DNA from 2 places in the Streptomyces sp. NPDC031365 genome. Region 1 is predicted to be linked to the other one. Evidence: riboswitches for the same ligand, from Rfam matches in the RefSeq annotation. Region 1 holds a riboswitch; the other holds the start of a gene.
What was found. Region 1 has a riboswitch for S-adenosylmethionine ahead of ACZ5C2_RS05045 (aminotransferase class V-fold PLP-dependent enzyme). Riboswitches for the same ligand answer to the same signal wherever they lie in the genome.
Positions count from the first base shown of each region.

Region 2: linked by a shared signal. The riboswitch ahead of thrC (threonine synthase) and the one ahead of ACZ5C2_RS05045 (aminotransferase class V-fold PLP-dependent enzyme) in region 1 are both predicted to bind S-adenosylmethionine.

Region 1 is NZ_JBVIIM010000002.1:519,916-527,072, reverse strand. It holds gene ACZ5C2_RS05055 (rhomboid family intramembrane serine protease) at 1-59, shown strand, start outside; gene ACZ5C2_RS05050 (Lrp/AsnC family transcriptional regulator) at 56-337, shown strand; gene ACZ5C2_RS05045 (aminotransferase class V-fold PLP-dependent enzyme) at 451-1,818, opposite strand; SAM riboswitch class IV at 1,981-2,097, opposite strand; gene trpD (anthranilate phosphoribosyltransferase) at 2,172-3,236, opposite strand; gene qcrB (cytochrome bc1 complex cytochrome b subunit) at 3,392-5,029, opposite strand; gene qcrA (cytochrome bc1 complex Rieske iron-sulfur subunit) at 5,026-6,084, opposite strand; gene qcrC (cytochrome bc1 complex diheme cytochrome c subunit) at 6,081-6,893, opposite strand; gene ctaE (aa3-type cytochrome oxidase subunit III) at 6,976-7,157, opposite strand, start outside.
Region 2 is NZ_JBVIIM010000001.1:185,026-192,182, reverse strand. It holds gene groL (chaperonin GroEL) at 1-755, opposite strand, end outside; gene ACZ5C2_RS00890 (cold-shock protein) at 1,150-1,353, opposite strand; gene ACZ5C2_RS00885 (MoaD/ThiS family protein) at 1,784-2,059, opposite strand; gene thrC (threonine synthase) at 2,166-3,464, opposite strand; SAM riboswitch class I at 3,483-3,630, opposite strand; gene ACZ5C2_RS00875 (glucosyl-3-phosphoglycerate synthase) at 3,768-4,712, shown strand; gene ACZ5C2_RS00870 (alpha,alpha-trehalose-phosphate synthase (UDP-forming)) at 4,794-6,221, shown strand; gene otsB (trehalose-phosphatase) at 6,606-7,157, shown strand, end outside.

The sequences.
Region 1 (7,157 bases):
GGGCGACTACAGTGAGGTCCGCCCCTGCTCCGGCCCCCGAGGGAGAGAACCAGCCGTGATCACCGCGATCGTCCTCATCAAGACCAGCGTGGACCGGATCCCCGAGATCGCGGAGCAGATCGCCGCGCTGGACAATGTCAGCGAGGTCTTCTCCGTCACCGGCACCTACGACCTGATCGCCATGGTCCGGGTCCGCGGGCACGAGGACCTGGCGGAGGTCATCCCCGGCCGGATCAGCAAGATCCCGGGCGTGGAGGGCACCGACACCCACGTGGCGTTCCGTACGTACTCGCAGCACGACCTGGAGGCGGCGTTCGCCATCGGCCTGGACAGCTGACACCGGTTCCGCGTGCAGTGCGTGGCGTCCGGCCGGTGATGGCTGCGCCCCCGCCGCCCCTTCCCGTCCCGAACCCGGGGCTCCGGGATGCAGGGACGGAGGGCGAGCATCCCTCAGGCGGAGGTGTCCGGGACGCAGCGGCCGTCCACCGTGCGGTAGGTCCAGCGGGCGCCGTCGCGGACGAGTTCGCGCACCGCCCGTACGAACCGCTCGACGTGCTCGTCGGGCGTGCCCGCCCCGAAGCTGACCCGGATGGCGTTGAGCGACTTCTCCCCGGGCGCCGCCTCGGGAGCGCGGCACTCGCCCTGCGTCTGCGGGGCGCTGCCGAGCAGCCTGCGCACCAGCGGGTGCGCGCAGAACAGCCCGTCGCGTACGCCGATGCCGTACTCGGCGGACAACGCGGCGGCGAAGTGGGAACTGTTCCAGCCCTCGACGACGAAGGAGAGCACACCGACGCGCGGGGCGTCGTCCCCGAACAGGGACAGGAACCGCACCTGGGGAACGTCCGCGAGCCCCGCGCGCACCGTGCGGATCAGCTCCTCCTCACGCACGGCCAGTGCCTCGAAGCCGGCCTCGATGAGCGTCTTGCAGGCGGAGGCGACGGCGTGGACACCGATGACGTTGGGCGAGCCGGCCTCGTGGCGGGCCGCGCTGTCGTGCCACTCCACGTCCACTCCCCCGTCCGCGCGCCGGGTGACCTTTCGGCTCGCGCCACCGCCGGCGAGGTACGGCTCGGCCGCCCGCAGCCAGTCGGAGCGGCCGGCCAGCACACCGGAGCCGAACGGGGCGTACAGCTTGTGCCCGGAGAAGGCCACCCAGTCGACGTCCAGGTCCCGCACGCTCACCGCGCGGTGAGGGGCGAGCTGGGCGGCGTCCAGCACGATCCGCGCGCCGTGCGCGTGGGCGGCGGCGGCGAGCTCCCGGACGGGCCACAGCTCGCCGGTCACGTTGGAGGCGCCGGTGACGCAGACCAGGGCCGGACCGTGCGGGTCACGGCCGGCGAGGGCGCGTTCCAGGGTCGTCACGGCCTCGCGGGGGCCCCCGGGGGCGTCGAGGTAGGTGACGCGCGCCTCCCGCCAGGGCAGCAGGGAGGCGTGGTGCTCGGTCTCGAAGACGAAGACCTCGCAGCCGTCGGGGAGCGCGGCGGCGAGCAGGTTGAGGGAGTCGGTGGTGGACCGGGTGAAGACCACCTGGTCCCCGCTGCGGCAGTCGAGGAACTCGGCGACGGTCCGGCGGGCGTCCTCGAACAGGTCGGTGGAGAGCTGGGACAGGTACCCGGCGCCCCGGTGGACGCTGCCGTAGTACGGCGCGTACGCGGCCACGTCGTCCCACACCCGCTGGAGGGCGGGGGCGCTGGCGGCGTAGTCGAGGGCGGCGTAGACGGCCTCGCCACCGGTGACGAGGGGGACGGTGACGTCCCGGCCCAGGACGGGCAGCGGGGCACAGACGGAGCGGTCGGCGGCAACGGTGGAGACGGACATGGCACAACTCCCGTGAGGCAGACGGAATCCCCGCGCGAGCGGACGACGCTCAAGCGCGGAAGGGAAGAGAAGAGGGGTTTGCGGAGGCGGGGCTCGGCAGCCCTAGCGCATTCGCTGGCTCACGGAAGGCTCCTCGACGACCAGGACCCCTGGCGTGCGAGGGGTCCGCGCTTGCCGTGAGCCCTGCTGCCCACGGCCTGGTCCTCACCCGGGGCACCCCGCCACGGACGGAGGGTTGCCGGACAGCCGGCCGGGGCCTGATGGCTGTCACTCGTGACCTGGACAGGAAGGTACTGAAGTGATCGGCGTCCCGCAACCCGTGTCCGGATCGCGGGACATCCCGACGGTGGGTCCTACGCGTTGCTGACGGCGACCCAGCGCTCCAGGATCCGCTGGGCGGCCCCCGAGTCGATCGCCTCGGCCGCCTTGGCCATCCCGGCGCGGATCTGTTCGGTCAGGGTGCCGGAGCTGGGCTCCAGGGCCACCAGCGCCGCCGCCGAGTTCAGCAGCACCGCGTCCCGTACCGGGCCGGTCTCACCGTCCAGCAGCCTGCGGGCGACCTCCGCGTTGTAGGAGGCGTCGGCGCCGCGCAGGGCCTCCACGGGCACCAGGTCGATGCCGACCTCGCGCGGGTCGAAGGTCTCCTCCTTGACGTGGCCGTCCCGGACCACCCACACCCTGGAGGTGGCGGTGGTCGTCAGCTCGTCCAGGCCGTCGTCGCCGCGGAACACCAGCGAGGAGTGACCGCGTCCGGCGAAGACCCCGGCCATGATGGGGGCCATCCGGAGGTCGGCGACCCCGACCGCCTGGGCCTTGACCTTCGCCGGATTGGCCAGCGGGCCGAGGAAGTTGAACACCGTGCGGATGCCCAGCTGACCGCGCGCGGCGGCCACGTGGCGCAGCGCCGGGTGGAACTTCACCGCGAAGCAGAAGGTGATCCCGGCCTCCTCGGCCACCTCGGCCACCCGTCGCGGGGTCAGCTGCAGATTGACGCCGAGCTTCTCCAGGACGTCGGAGGCGCCGGACGCGGAGGAGGCGGCCCGGTTGCCGTGCTTGACGACCTTCGCGCCGGTGCCGGCCACGACGATCGAGGACATCGTGGAGATGTTCACCGTCTTGGCGCCGTCGCCGCCGGTGCCGACGATGTCGACCGTGGCGCCCGGCACCTCGATCACATGGGCGTGGTCGTACAGGGCGCGTACACAGCCGGTGATCTCCTCGACGGTCTCACCCTTGGCCCGCAGGGAGACCGCGAACCCGGCGATCTGCGCGTCGGTCGCCTCGCCGCGCATGATCAGGTCCATCGCCCACGCCGTGTCGTCGGCGGACAGGTTCCGGCCGTCCAGCAGTCCGTTCAGCAGGGCGGGCCAGGAACGGCCCGCCGCGGTGTCGCCTCCAGCGGGGGTCACAGCGCTCATGGCCGCTCCTGATGGTCGTGGAAGAGTCCCGGGAACCGGACGAGGTTCCGGGCTCCACCCTATCCAGCTTCGGGGACGCCGAAGGGCCCCCGTCCGCAGAACGGACGGGGGCCCTTCGCCGTCGTGTGGCGACTGGGGTGAGGCGCGTCAGGCGATCAGTGGTGGCCGTGGCCGCTCGAGATCTCCTTGTACTCCTCGACGGTGGGCTTCGCGACCTGCGACTCCTCGCCGTAGTACCCCTTGCTCAGCTTGGCGCGCAGCTTCTCGCTCATCTTCACCTTGCGCCGGACACCGTTCTCGTCGACCGTGGGGCCGATCTCGACCGGCTTGTACTGCTCGTGCGCGGTGAGGGTGTGCAGCTGCTCCTGGCTGAGCGGCTCGTGGACCTCGATGAACTCGCCGTGCGGCAGACGCTTGATGATGCCCGACTCACGGCCGTGCAGCACCTTGTCCTTGTCCCGGCGCTGGAGGCCGAGGCAGATCCGCTTGGTGACGATGAACGCCACGACCGGCGCGACGAAGAACGCGACCCGTACGAACCAGGTGATGGCGTTGATCGACAGGTGGAAGTGGGTGGCCCACAGGTCGTTGCCGCCACCGACGAGGAGCACGAAGTACAGCGTGATCCAGGCGACGCCGAAGGCGGTGCGCGTCGGGGCGTTGCGCGGGCGGTCCAGGATGTGGTGCTCGCGCTTGTCGCCGGTGACCCAGGACTCGATGAACGGGTAGACCGCGATCGAGACCAGGACCAGCGGGAAGATCATCAGCGGGATGAACACACCCAGGACGAGCGTGTGACCCCAGAAGTTGATCTCCCAGCCCGGCATGACACGGATCAGGCCCTCGGAGAAGCCCATGTACCAGTCCGGCTGGGCGCCGGTGGAGACCATGTCCGGCCGGTAGGGACCGATGTTCCAGATCGGGTTGATCGTGGCGACCGCCGAGACGACGGCGAGCACACCGAAGACCAGGAAGAAGAACCCTCCGGCCTTGGCCATGTACACCGGCAGCAGCGGCATGCCCACGACGTTCTTGTTGGTCTTGCCGGGGCCCGCGAACTGCGTGTGCTTGTGGTAGAAGACCAGGATCAGGTGTGCCACCACGAGCCCGAGCATGATGCCCGGCAGCAGCAGGACGTGGACCGAGAAGAACCGGGCGATGAAGTCGTCCCCCGGGAACTCGCCGCCGAAGAGGAAGAACGACAGGTACGTGCCGACGATCGGCACGGACAGGACCGCGCCCTCCATGAAGCGGATACCGGTGCCGGAGAGCAGGTCGTCCGGGAGCGAGTAACCGGTGAAACCGGTGAACATGCCCAGGACGAACAGCAGGAAGCCGAACAGCCAGTTGATCTCACGCGGCTTGCGGAACGCGCCGGTGAAGAACACGCGCATCATGTGCACGAACATGCCGGCCAGGAAGACCAGCGCGGCCCAGTGGTGGATCTGCCGGATCAGCAGACCGCCACGGACGTCGAAGCTGATGTCCAGCGTCGACTTGTAGGCCTCACTCATCAGCTGGCCCTGCATGGGCACGTACGAGCCGTGGTACTCCACCTCGTTCATCGACGGGTGGAAGAACAGCGTCAGGTACACACCCGTGAGGATGATGATGATGAAGCTGTAGAGGCAGATCTCACCCAGCATGAACGACCAGTGGTCGGGGAAGATCTTGCGCATGTTGGCCTTGGCCAGGGAGTAGATCCCCAGCCGGCCGTCGGCCCAGTCGGCAACCTTCTCGCCGGCCGGTGCCTTCCCGCGCGAGCGGGACTCGGGGGTCGTTGCAGTACTCATCCGCGCTCCCAGAAGGCAGGACCGACGGGCTCGTCGAAGTCGCCGAGCGCTTCGAGGTAGCCCTCGTCGTTCACGCCGATGCGCAGCTGCGGCAGGGCGTGACCGGCAGGACCGAAGATGACCTTGGCACCGTCGGAGAGGTCGAAGGTGGACTGGTGACAGGGGCACAGCGCGTGATGCGTCTGCTGCTCGTACAGGGAGATCGGGCAACCGACGTGGGTGCAGATCTTCGAGTAGGCAAGGATCCCCTCGTGCGACCACTCCAGCGCCTGCTTGTCCTTGATGTCCTCCGGCTGGATGCGGACCAGCATCAGGGCGGCCTTGGCGATCTCGGTCATGAAGCCGTGGTCGTGCTCCTCCAGGCCCTCGGGCTTGGCGAAGGCCAGCGAGCCCACGATGATGTCGGACGGCCGCAGAGGCTCGTTCGTGTTCATGTTGACCAGCAGCTTGCCCTTGGACCACATGGTCTCGCGCAGCTTGGTCCCGGGCAGCGGACCGAGGTCGCGCAGCAGCACCACGCCGGAGAGCGGGAACAGGGCCAGCGCGCCGAACATCGTGTTGCGGATCAGCTTGCGGCGGCCGAGCGCCGACTCCTTGGCACCCTGGCGGAAGTCGTCCATCACCTGCGCCTTGACCTCCGGGGAGGCCTCGACCGGGTGACGCTCGTCGGCGATCTCGTGGTCCGACATCAGCGTGCGGGCCCAGTGGACCGCGCCGGCGCCGATGGCGAACAGGGCGACACCGAGGGTCATGCCCAGCGCGAAGTTCAGTGCGCTGATGTGACCGAGCGGGAAGATGTAGACCGTCTCGTCGACCGGGATCGTCACGTACGAGGCGATGAAGCCGACGGTGGCCAGCATCGACAGCGTGAACAGCAGGGCGACCGTGCGCTCGGACCGCTTGGCGGCCCGCTCGTCGAGGTCCTGGATCCGGTGCTCGTGGGGCGGCAGGCCCGGGTCGGCGAACGGGTTCTTCTCGTCCGCGAGCTTCACCGAGCCGTGGGCGGTGTCCTGCGCTGCGGGCAGGTTCTCTTCTGGGATGTCTTGGCTACTCATGACTTCTTGGCCTTTGCGGTCCGAGCGGCGACCCAGACGGCGACCGCGATCAGCGCGCCCAGTCCGAAGACCCACGCGAACAGACCCTCCGAGACCGGGCCGAGTCCGCCGAGCGCGAGGCCGCCGGGGCTCTCGGACTCATCGCTGTTGACCGCGTCCAGGTACGCGATGATGTCCTTCTTGTTCTGCTCGGACAGCGTGCTGTCGGGGAAGGAGGGCATGTTCTGCGGGCCGGTGAGCATGGCCTCGTAGATGTGCTTGGGCGCGACGTCCTCGAGGTCGGGGGCGTACTTGCCGTTGGTGAGCGCACCGCCCTTGCCGGTGAAGTTGTGGCACTGCGCGCAGTTGTTGCGGAACAGTTCACCGCCCTTGGCGATGTCGGCACCCTCGGGGCCGTACTGCTCCTCGGTCGGGACGGCCGGGCCGGCGCCCAGGGAGGCGATGTACGCCGCCAGCTGGTCGATCTCGGCCTGCGAGTAGACGGCCGGCTTGTTGGGCAGCTGTGCGCCCTGCGAGGTGGCGGCCGGCATACGGCCGGTGCTCACCTGGAAGTCGACCGCGGCGGCACCCACGCCCACCAGGCTCGGGCCGTCGGAGGAGCCCTGACCGCCGGTGCCGTGGCAGCTGGCGCAGCCGACCGCGTAGAGCTTCTTGCCCTCCTCGATGGTGAGGGACTGGGCGGTTTCGTCGGCCTGCGCCTTGTCCGCGGGTGCGAACACGGCGTAGAGCCCCCCGGTGCATGCCAGCGCGAGGAGTAGGACGACGAGCGCCGCCAGAGGGTGGCGTCGTCGTGCGGAGAGCTTTTTCACGGATTACCCCGGTGTCAGGATCTTCTGCGTCGATGCTTCTGGTTGGTGCGCTGCTTCGAGCGCGCGAGGCTGTGGGCCCGTGCTACTTGATCATGTAGATCGTGGCGAAGAGGCCGATCCAGACGACGTCGACGAAGTGCCAGTAATAGGACACGACGATGGCTGCCGTCGCCTGCTCGTGGGTGAACCTCCGTGCCGCATAGGTGCGGCCCAGGACCAGCAGGAAGGCGATGAGACCGCCCGTCACATGCAGGCCGTGGAAGC
Region 2 (7,157 bases), on a different contig from region 1:
ACGTCCTCGGCGATGATCAGCAGCGGCTTGCCGCCCTGCATGACCTTCTCGAGGAGCGGGAGCAGGTCCTTGACGTTGGAGATCTTGGAGTTCGCGATCAGGATGTACGGGTCGTCGAGGACGGCCTCCATACGCTCCATGTCGGTGGCGAAGTACGCCGAGATGTAGCCCTTGTCGAAGCGCATACCCTCGGTGAGCTCCAGCTCCAGACCGAAGGTCTGGGACTCCTCGACGGTGATGACGCCTTCCTTGCCGACCTTGTCCATGGCCTCGGCGATGAGCTCGCCGATCTGGGTGTCGGCGGCGGAGATGGAGGCCGTGGAGGCGATCTGCTCCTTGGTCTCGACATCCTTCGCCTGCTCGAGCAGGGCGCCGGAGACGGCCTCGACGGCCTTCTCGATGCCGCGCTTGAGGGCCATCGGGTTGGCGCCGGCGGCTACGTTGCGCAGGCCCTCCTTGACCAGGGCCTGGGCGAGAACGGTCGCGGTGGTCGTACCGTCACCGGCGACGTCGTCCGTCTTCTTGGCGACTTCCTTGACCAGCTCGGCGCCGATCTTCTCGTACGGGTCCTCGAGCTCGATCTCCTTGGCGATGGACACACCATCGTTGGTGATCGTGGGGGCACCCCACTTCTTCTCGAGGACGACGTTGCGGCCCTTGGGGCCGAGCGTCACCTTGACGGCGTCCGCGAGCTGGTTCATGCCGCGCTCGAGGCCTCGCCGCGCCTCCTCGTCGAACGCGATGATCTTGGCCATGTGAAGTGGTCCCTCCAGGACTGGGGGTGATTCCTTCGGACCGCGCCCGCGCCCGCGACGGACGGCTCGCCAACCCTGTGGTTCCTTGCCCCACATGGCCCGCGGGCCTCACCGACCCGGTCCTTCGTTGTCACTCTCACCTTCAGAGTGCTAACGCCAATGATTAGCACTCGACCCCCCCGAGTGCAAGGCGCGCCCGCGAAGCGGGCCCGTTGAGGGGTGGTGGTCGGGTGACGGGTGGGCGCAGGCGCCCGGGGGAGTCACGGGGCGCCCAGCCGGGCGCGACCATGGGCGCGCGCCCCCACCACGGGCCTTCCGGGCACGGCGAAGGACCCGCACCCCGAGAGGTGCGGGCCCTTCGTCAGCAGAAAGATGCTTGTGGTTGGTAGCGTGTTCAGGCGCTGAGACGAACCATGTCGGCCTGCGGGCCCTTCTGACCCTGCGAGATCTCGAACTCGACCCGCTGGCCTTCTTCGAGGGTGCGGTAGCCGTCCATCTGAATCGCGCTGTAGTGGACGAAAACATCCGCACCACCGTCGACCGCGATGAAGCCGTACCCCTTCTCCGCGTTGAACCACTTGACGGTGCCCTGAGCCATGCCTAACTCCCCTATTACTGGCCCTTGCACAGATCCGCACTTCGCGGACCCGGGTCAGACCTCACCCCCCAACGGTTGGGGGCGTGCGCCGGAACGCGTCGACCGCGGCTGAATGTATCTGTCCAACTGCCGTCTGCAACAGGTCAATCGGACGAGAAATCCGGACGACACGGGTCCGGAATGTGGCGAGAATTCACCTGAATTCAGGGCAAGCCGGGCCGGACAAAGGTCACAGAAGCCGCGAAACGTGCCCACACTTTGGCTACATCCAGTCGGATGTACGGCAGGAATTCAAGGTCTTCGATCAGTGGATCGGGAGCGCGTTCCCCAACTCTACCGCGCTCAATCCCATGGAATTGCCCCCTCCGCATCTCTCACGGAGGGGGCGAAGTCCTCAACGCTCGGTAACCGTCATTACCGATGGTAATGATCAGCCGCCGGCGACCGCCGGAATGATCGACACGCCGGCCCCCTCCGGGGTGGCCGTCTCCAGCCCCTGTTCGAACCGCACGTCGTCATCGTTCACGTACACATTGACGAACCGCCGCAGCTTGCCCTGATCGTCCAGAACCCGGGCGGCGATTCCGGTGTGGTTCTTCTCCAGGTCCGAGATGACCTCGGCGAGGGTGGCCCCCTCGGCACTCACTTCGGCCTGCCCACCGGTGTAGGTACGCAGGATGGTAGGGATACGAACAGTCACGCTCACGACAAAACCTCCGGAAGGAACAGCACCCTGGGGGCGCGAAGCTGTATGGACATGCGGCTACCCTCGCGGGGCGTGACCCGCCGCAACGGACCTGCGGACGAACGGCTCAGACGAGCCCGGCTTCGCGGAACGACTCCAGGCTGGGACGAACGGTCGCCGTGAGCCCCGTCCCCGCCACCGCGTCCAGCGTCTTCAGACCATCACCCGTGTTGAGCACGACGGTGGTCAGCGACGGGTCGAGGGCACCGCTCTCCAGAAGCTTCTTCGCGACCCCCACCGTCACACCCCCCGCGGTCTCCGCGAAGATCCCCTCCGTCCGCGCGAGCAACTTGATCGCGTCGACGATCTGCTCGTCGTTCACGTCCTCCACCGCACCGCCCGTGCGACGCGCGATGTCCAGCACGTACGGCCCGTCCGCCGGGTTCCCGATCGCCAGCGACTTGGCGATCGTGTCCGGCTTCTGCGGGCGTACGACGTCGTGCCCGGCCTTGTAGGCCGTGGACACCGGCGAACAGCCCTCCGCCTGCGCACCGAAGATCCTGTACGGCTTGTCCTCGACGAGCCCCAGCCTGATCAGCTCCTGCAGCCCCTTGTCGATCTTCGTGAGCTGCGAGCCGGAGGCGATCGGGATGACGAGCTGGTCCGGGAGCTGCCAGCCGAGCTGCTCGCAGATCTCGTACGCCAGGGTCTTGGACCCCTCCGCGTAGTAGGGCCTCAGGTTGACGTTGACGAAGCCCCAGCCCTCGCCGGCCGGGTCGCCGATCAGCTCGGAGCAGAAGCGGTTCACGTCGTCGTAGTTGCCCTCGATGCCGACGAGTTCGCCACCGTAGACGGCGGCCATGACGACCTTGCCCTGCTCCAGGTCGTGCGGGATGAACACGCAGGAGCGGAAACCCGCCCGGGCGGCGGCGGCACCGACCGCGCCGGCGAGGTTGCCGGTGGAGGAGCAGGACAGGGTGGTGAAGCCGAAGGCGCGGGCGGCCTCGATGGCCTGGGCGACGACGCGGTCCTTGAAGGAGTGCGTGGGGTTGCCGGAGTCGTCCTTGATGAACAGCTTGCCGGCGTCGACGCCGAGCTCACGCGCGAGGTTGTCGGCCTGGACGAGCTTGGTCCAGCCGGGGTTCAGGTTCGGCTTGCCGGCCACGTCCGCCGGGACGGGCAGCAGGGGCGCGTAGCGCCAGATGTTCGCGGGTCCCGCTTCGATCCGCTTGCGCAGCTCCTCGGCGTCGTAGGCCGAGAAGTCGTAGGCGATCTCCAGCGGGCCGAAACACTCCTCGCAGGCGAAGACCGGGCCGAGGGGCACACGGTGGCCGCATTCGCGGCAGGAGAGCGCGGCGGCGGGGCCCAGATCGACGGCGTTCGCGGCGGCGGATTCGGTGGTGCTTGCAACAGTCTGCACAGCCATGTGAGGCGAGGCCCTTTCTCCTCATCTTCCTCACGGCGCATCTCGCCGTGAGACGGATTTGGCACCTTCACTAGCCGGGAGCCTCGCCACGTCCGCGTGACAGGAACCGACTGGAGGGTTGCCGGGGCTTCATCGGGCCGTATCCCTCTGCCCCTCTGGATGAGCGGTGTTCAGTTGTCGGCGCGGCGACCCCGGCGTGCGAGGGTCATCGGCGTTGTTCAAGACTGTAACCGAGGCCTGGAAGGTCGAGACAGTCCGTCCGAACCGCGAGATGGATCACAGGCCAGTGAGGAGCCGGGGACCGTGCTGGAAGAAGTCGAGCGCTGGCTGACCGACCGCTCCTGGTCCGTGGCCGACCGCCCGCTCCACCGGATCCTGGCGGCGAAACGCGCCACGGGGCAGACGGTGAGCGTGGTGCTGCCCGCGCTGAACGAGGAGGCGACGGTCGGCGAGATCGTGTCGGTCGTCCGCCACGATCTGGTGCACCGTGTCCCGCTGGTCGACGAGGTCGTGGTGGTCGACTCGGGTTCGACCGACCGCACGGCCGAGGCGGCGGCGGCAGCGGGCGCGACGGTGGTGCACCGGGACGCGATCCTGCCCCGCATACCGGCGGTGCCCGGCAAGGGCGAGGTTCTGTGGCGGTCGCTGCTGGTCACCCGGGGCGACATCGTGTGCTTCGTCGACGCGGACCTCAGGGAGTTCTCCTCCGACTTCGTCTCCGGCATCGTCGGCCCGCTGCTCACCGAGCCGGACGTGCAGCTGGTCAAGGCCATGTACGACCGTCCCCTCGGCCCGGCGGCCGGTCAGGGCGGCCGGGTCACGGAGCTGATGGCCCGCCCGCTGCTGAACATGCACTGGCCGCAGCTGGCCGGCTTCGTGCAGCCGCTGGGCGGCGAGTACGCGGCCCGCCGGAGCCTGCTCGAGCGGCTCCCGTTCCCGGTCGGGTACGGCGTCGAGCTCGGCATGCTGGTCGACGCCCTGCACCTGGTGGGTCTGGACGCCCTGGCCCAGGTCGACGTCGGGGTGCGCAAGCACCGGCACCAGGACGGCCAGGCCCTCGGCCGGATGGCCGCCGCGATCTACCGCACCGCCCAGCTGCGGCTGGCCCGCGGCCATCTCATCCGGCCGTCGCTGACCCAGTTCGAGCGCACGGGCGACGCCTTCGAACCCCGCACCTACTCCGTCGACACGGAGGAACGGCAACCGATGACGGACATCGCGGAATACCAGGCACGCAGGGTGGCCTGACCCGGGACGCGTGACCGAATCGGCGCCGAGGTGGCGCGGGGGCACGTTTGAGGTTCCGGGGGCCGGGCTAGGTTGAGGCGTATGGCTTCAAGCTTCGGTGCTGCTCAGGTGCTGGTCGCCTCCAATCGGGGACCGGTCTCGTACGAGGTTGCGGATGACGGGTCGCTGCGGGCCAAACGGGGCGGTGGGGGGCTGGTGTCCGGGCTGTCGGCGATCGGGCCGGAGGCGGGCGCGCTGTGGGTGTGCTCGGCGCTGTCCGACGGCGACCGCGAGGCCGTACGGCGCGGGGCCGGCGAGGACGGCGTGCGGATGCTGGACATCCCGGCGGACGTCCACGCGGACGCGTACAACGGGATCGCCAACTCGGTGCTGTGGTTCGTGCACCACATGCTGTACCAGACCCCCGTGGAGCCGGTCTTCGACGCCGGGTTCCGCCGCCAGTGGGCGTCGTACGAGAGCTACAACCGCACGTTCGCCGGGGCGCTGGCCGAGGAGGCGGCGCGGGGCGCGGCGGTACTGGTCCAGGACTACCACCTGACCCTCGTCCCCGGAATGCTCCGGGAACTCCGCCCCGACCTGCGCATCAGCCACTTCTCGCACACGCCGTGGGCGCCGCCGGAGTACTTCGCGATGCTGCCCGACGACATCGCGCGGCAGGTGCTGCGCGGGATGCTCGGCGCCGACCGGCTCGGCTTCCTCACCCACCGCTGGGCGGACGCGTTCACCGCGTGCTGCGAGCGCTTCACGGACGGCCTCGGGGACACGCGGATCGGCGTGCACGGGCTGGGGGCCGACGCGGACTTCCTGCGCGCCCGCGCCCATGAGGCGGACGTCGGGGAGCGGATGGCCGCGCTGCGGGAGGAGATCGGCGCGGCGCCCGACGGCGGTGCGCGCCGGACGATCGTCCGGGTCGACCGCACCGAGCTGTCGAAGAACATCGTGCGGGGCCTGCTGGCGTACCGGCAGCTCCTGGACGACCGTCCCGAGTGGCGCGAACGCGTGGTGCACGTCGCCTTCGCCTACCCCTCCCGGCAGGATCTCGCCGTCTACCGCGACTACACCGCCGAGGTGCGGCGGGTCGCGGAGGAGATCAACGAGCAGTACGGCACACCCGGCTGGCAGCCGGTCGTCCTCCACGTCAAGGACGACTTCGCACGCTCGCTCGCCGCCTACCGGCTGGCGGACGTGGCCCTGGTCAACCCCATCCGCGACGGCATGAACCTGGTCGCCAAGGAGGTCCCGGTCGTCTCCGACGCGGGCTGCGCGCTGGTGCTGTCGCGGGAGGCGGGCGCCCACGAGGAGCTGGGCGAGGACGCGATCACGGTCAACCCGTACGACGTCGTCGAGACGGCCCACGCCCTGCACGAGGCGCTGACGATGAACCGGGCCGACCGCACCGACCGCACCAAGCGCCTGGCGGCATCGGCCACCGCGCTCCCTCCGGCGCGCTGGTTCCTGAACCAGCTGGACGCGCTGCGGACCGGGCAGGCACCCGACCGACCGGAATGACCGGCCGCACGGGCCCGGCGGCGAACACCACAGAGACGCACCGACCCGGCGGCGAACACCACAGAGACGCACCGACCCGGCGGCGAACACCACGGAGTCCCACCGGCCGGGCAGCGAACACCACGGACAGGCGAGCCCGTGGGTAACCACACGCCCAACCGACCACCCACCCGGCGCAACACCCCCCGCACCCCGCCGACCGGGAGCCGGCCGCACGGCCCCGGCGGCACAGACCCGGCGGCACAGACCCACGGACAGACAGGCTTCGCGGGCGACCACACGCCCAGCCGGTCGCAGGCGCGGCGGGACAGCCGGGCACCCGGCCGACCGGTATGGCCGGTCGGGCAGGCGTGGGCCGGGCCAACCGTGGATAGGTTGGGCGGTATGGCCAGCCATACGGATTCCACGGACCCGAATGCCACGCCGACGCCCGCCACGCAGGCCGGACGGGAAGGGCTGGAGGCGCTTCTCACCCACCCGGACAAGGCGCTGATCGGGCTCGACTTCGACGGGACGCTCGCGCCGATCGTGGCCGACCCCGAGCAGGCCCGCGCGCACCCCGACGCGGTGCCCGCACTCGCCGAGCTCGCCCCGAAGGTGGCCGCGGTCGCGGTCGTCACGGGCCGGCCGGCGGGTGTCGCGGTCCGCAACGGCGGCTTCGCCGGCGTCCCCGGTCTGGAGCACCTGGTCGTTCTCGGCCACTACGGGGCCGAGCGCTGGGACGCCGTCACCGGTACCGTCACCGCGCCCGCGCCGCATCCCGGTGTCGCCGCGGCCCGCGAGGAGCTGCCCGGGCTGCTCGACCGGGCCGGCGCGTGGCAGGGCACGTGGATCGAGGAGAAGGGCGGCCGGGCGGTGGCCGTCCACACCCGCAGGGCCGCCGATCCCGAGGCCGCCTTCGAGGCCCTGCGCGAGCCGCTCAGCGACCTCGCCACC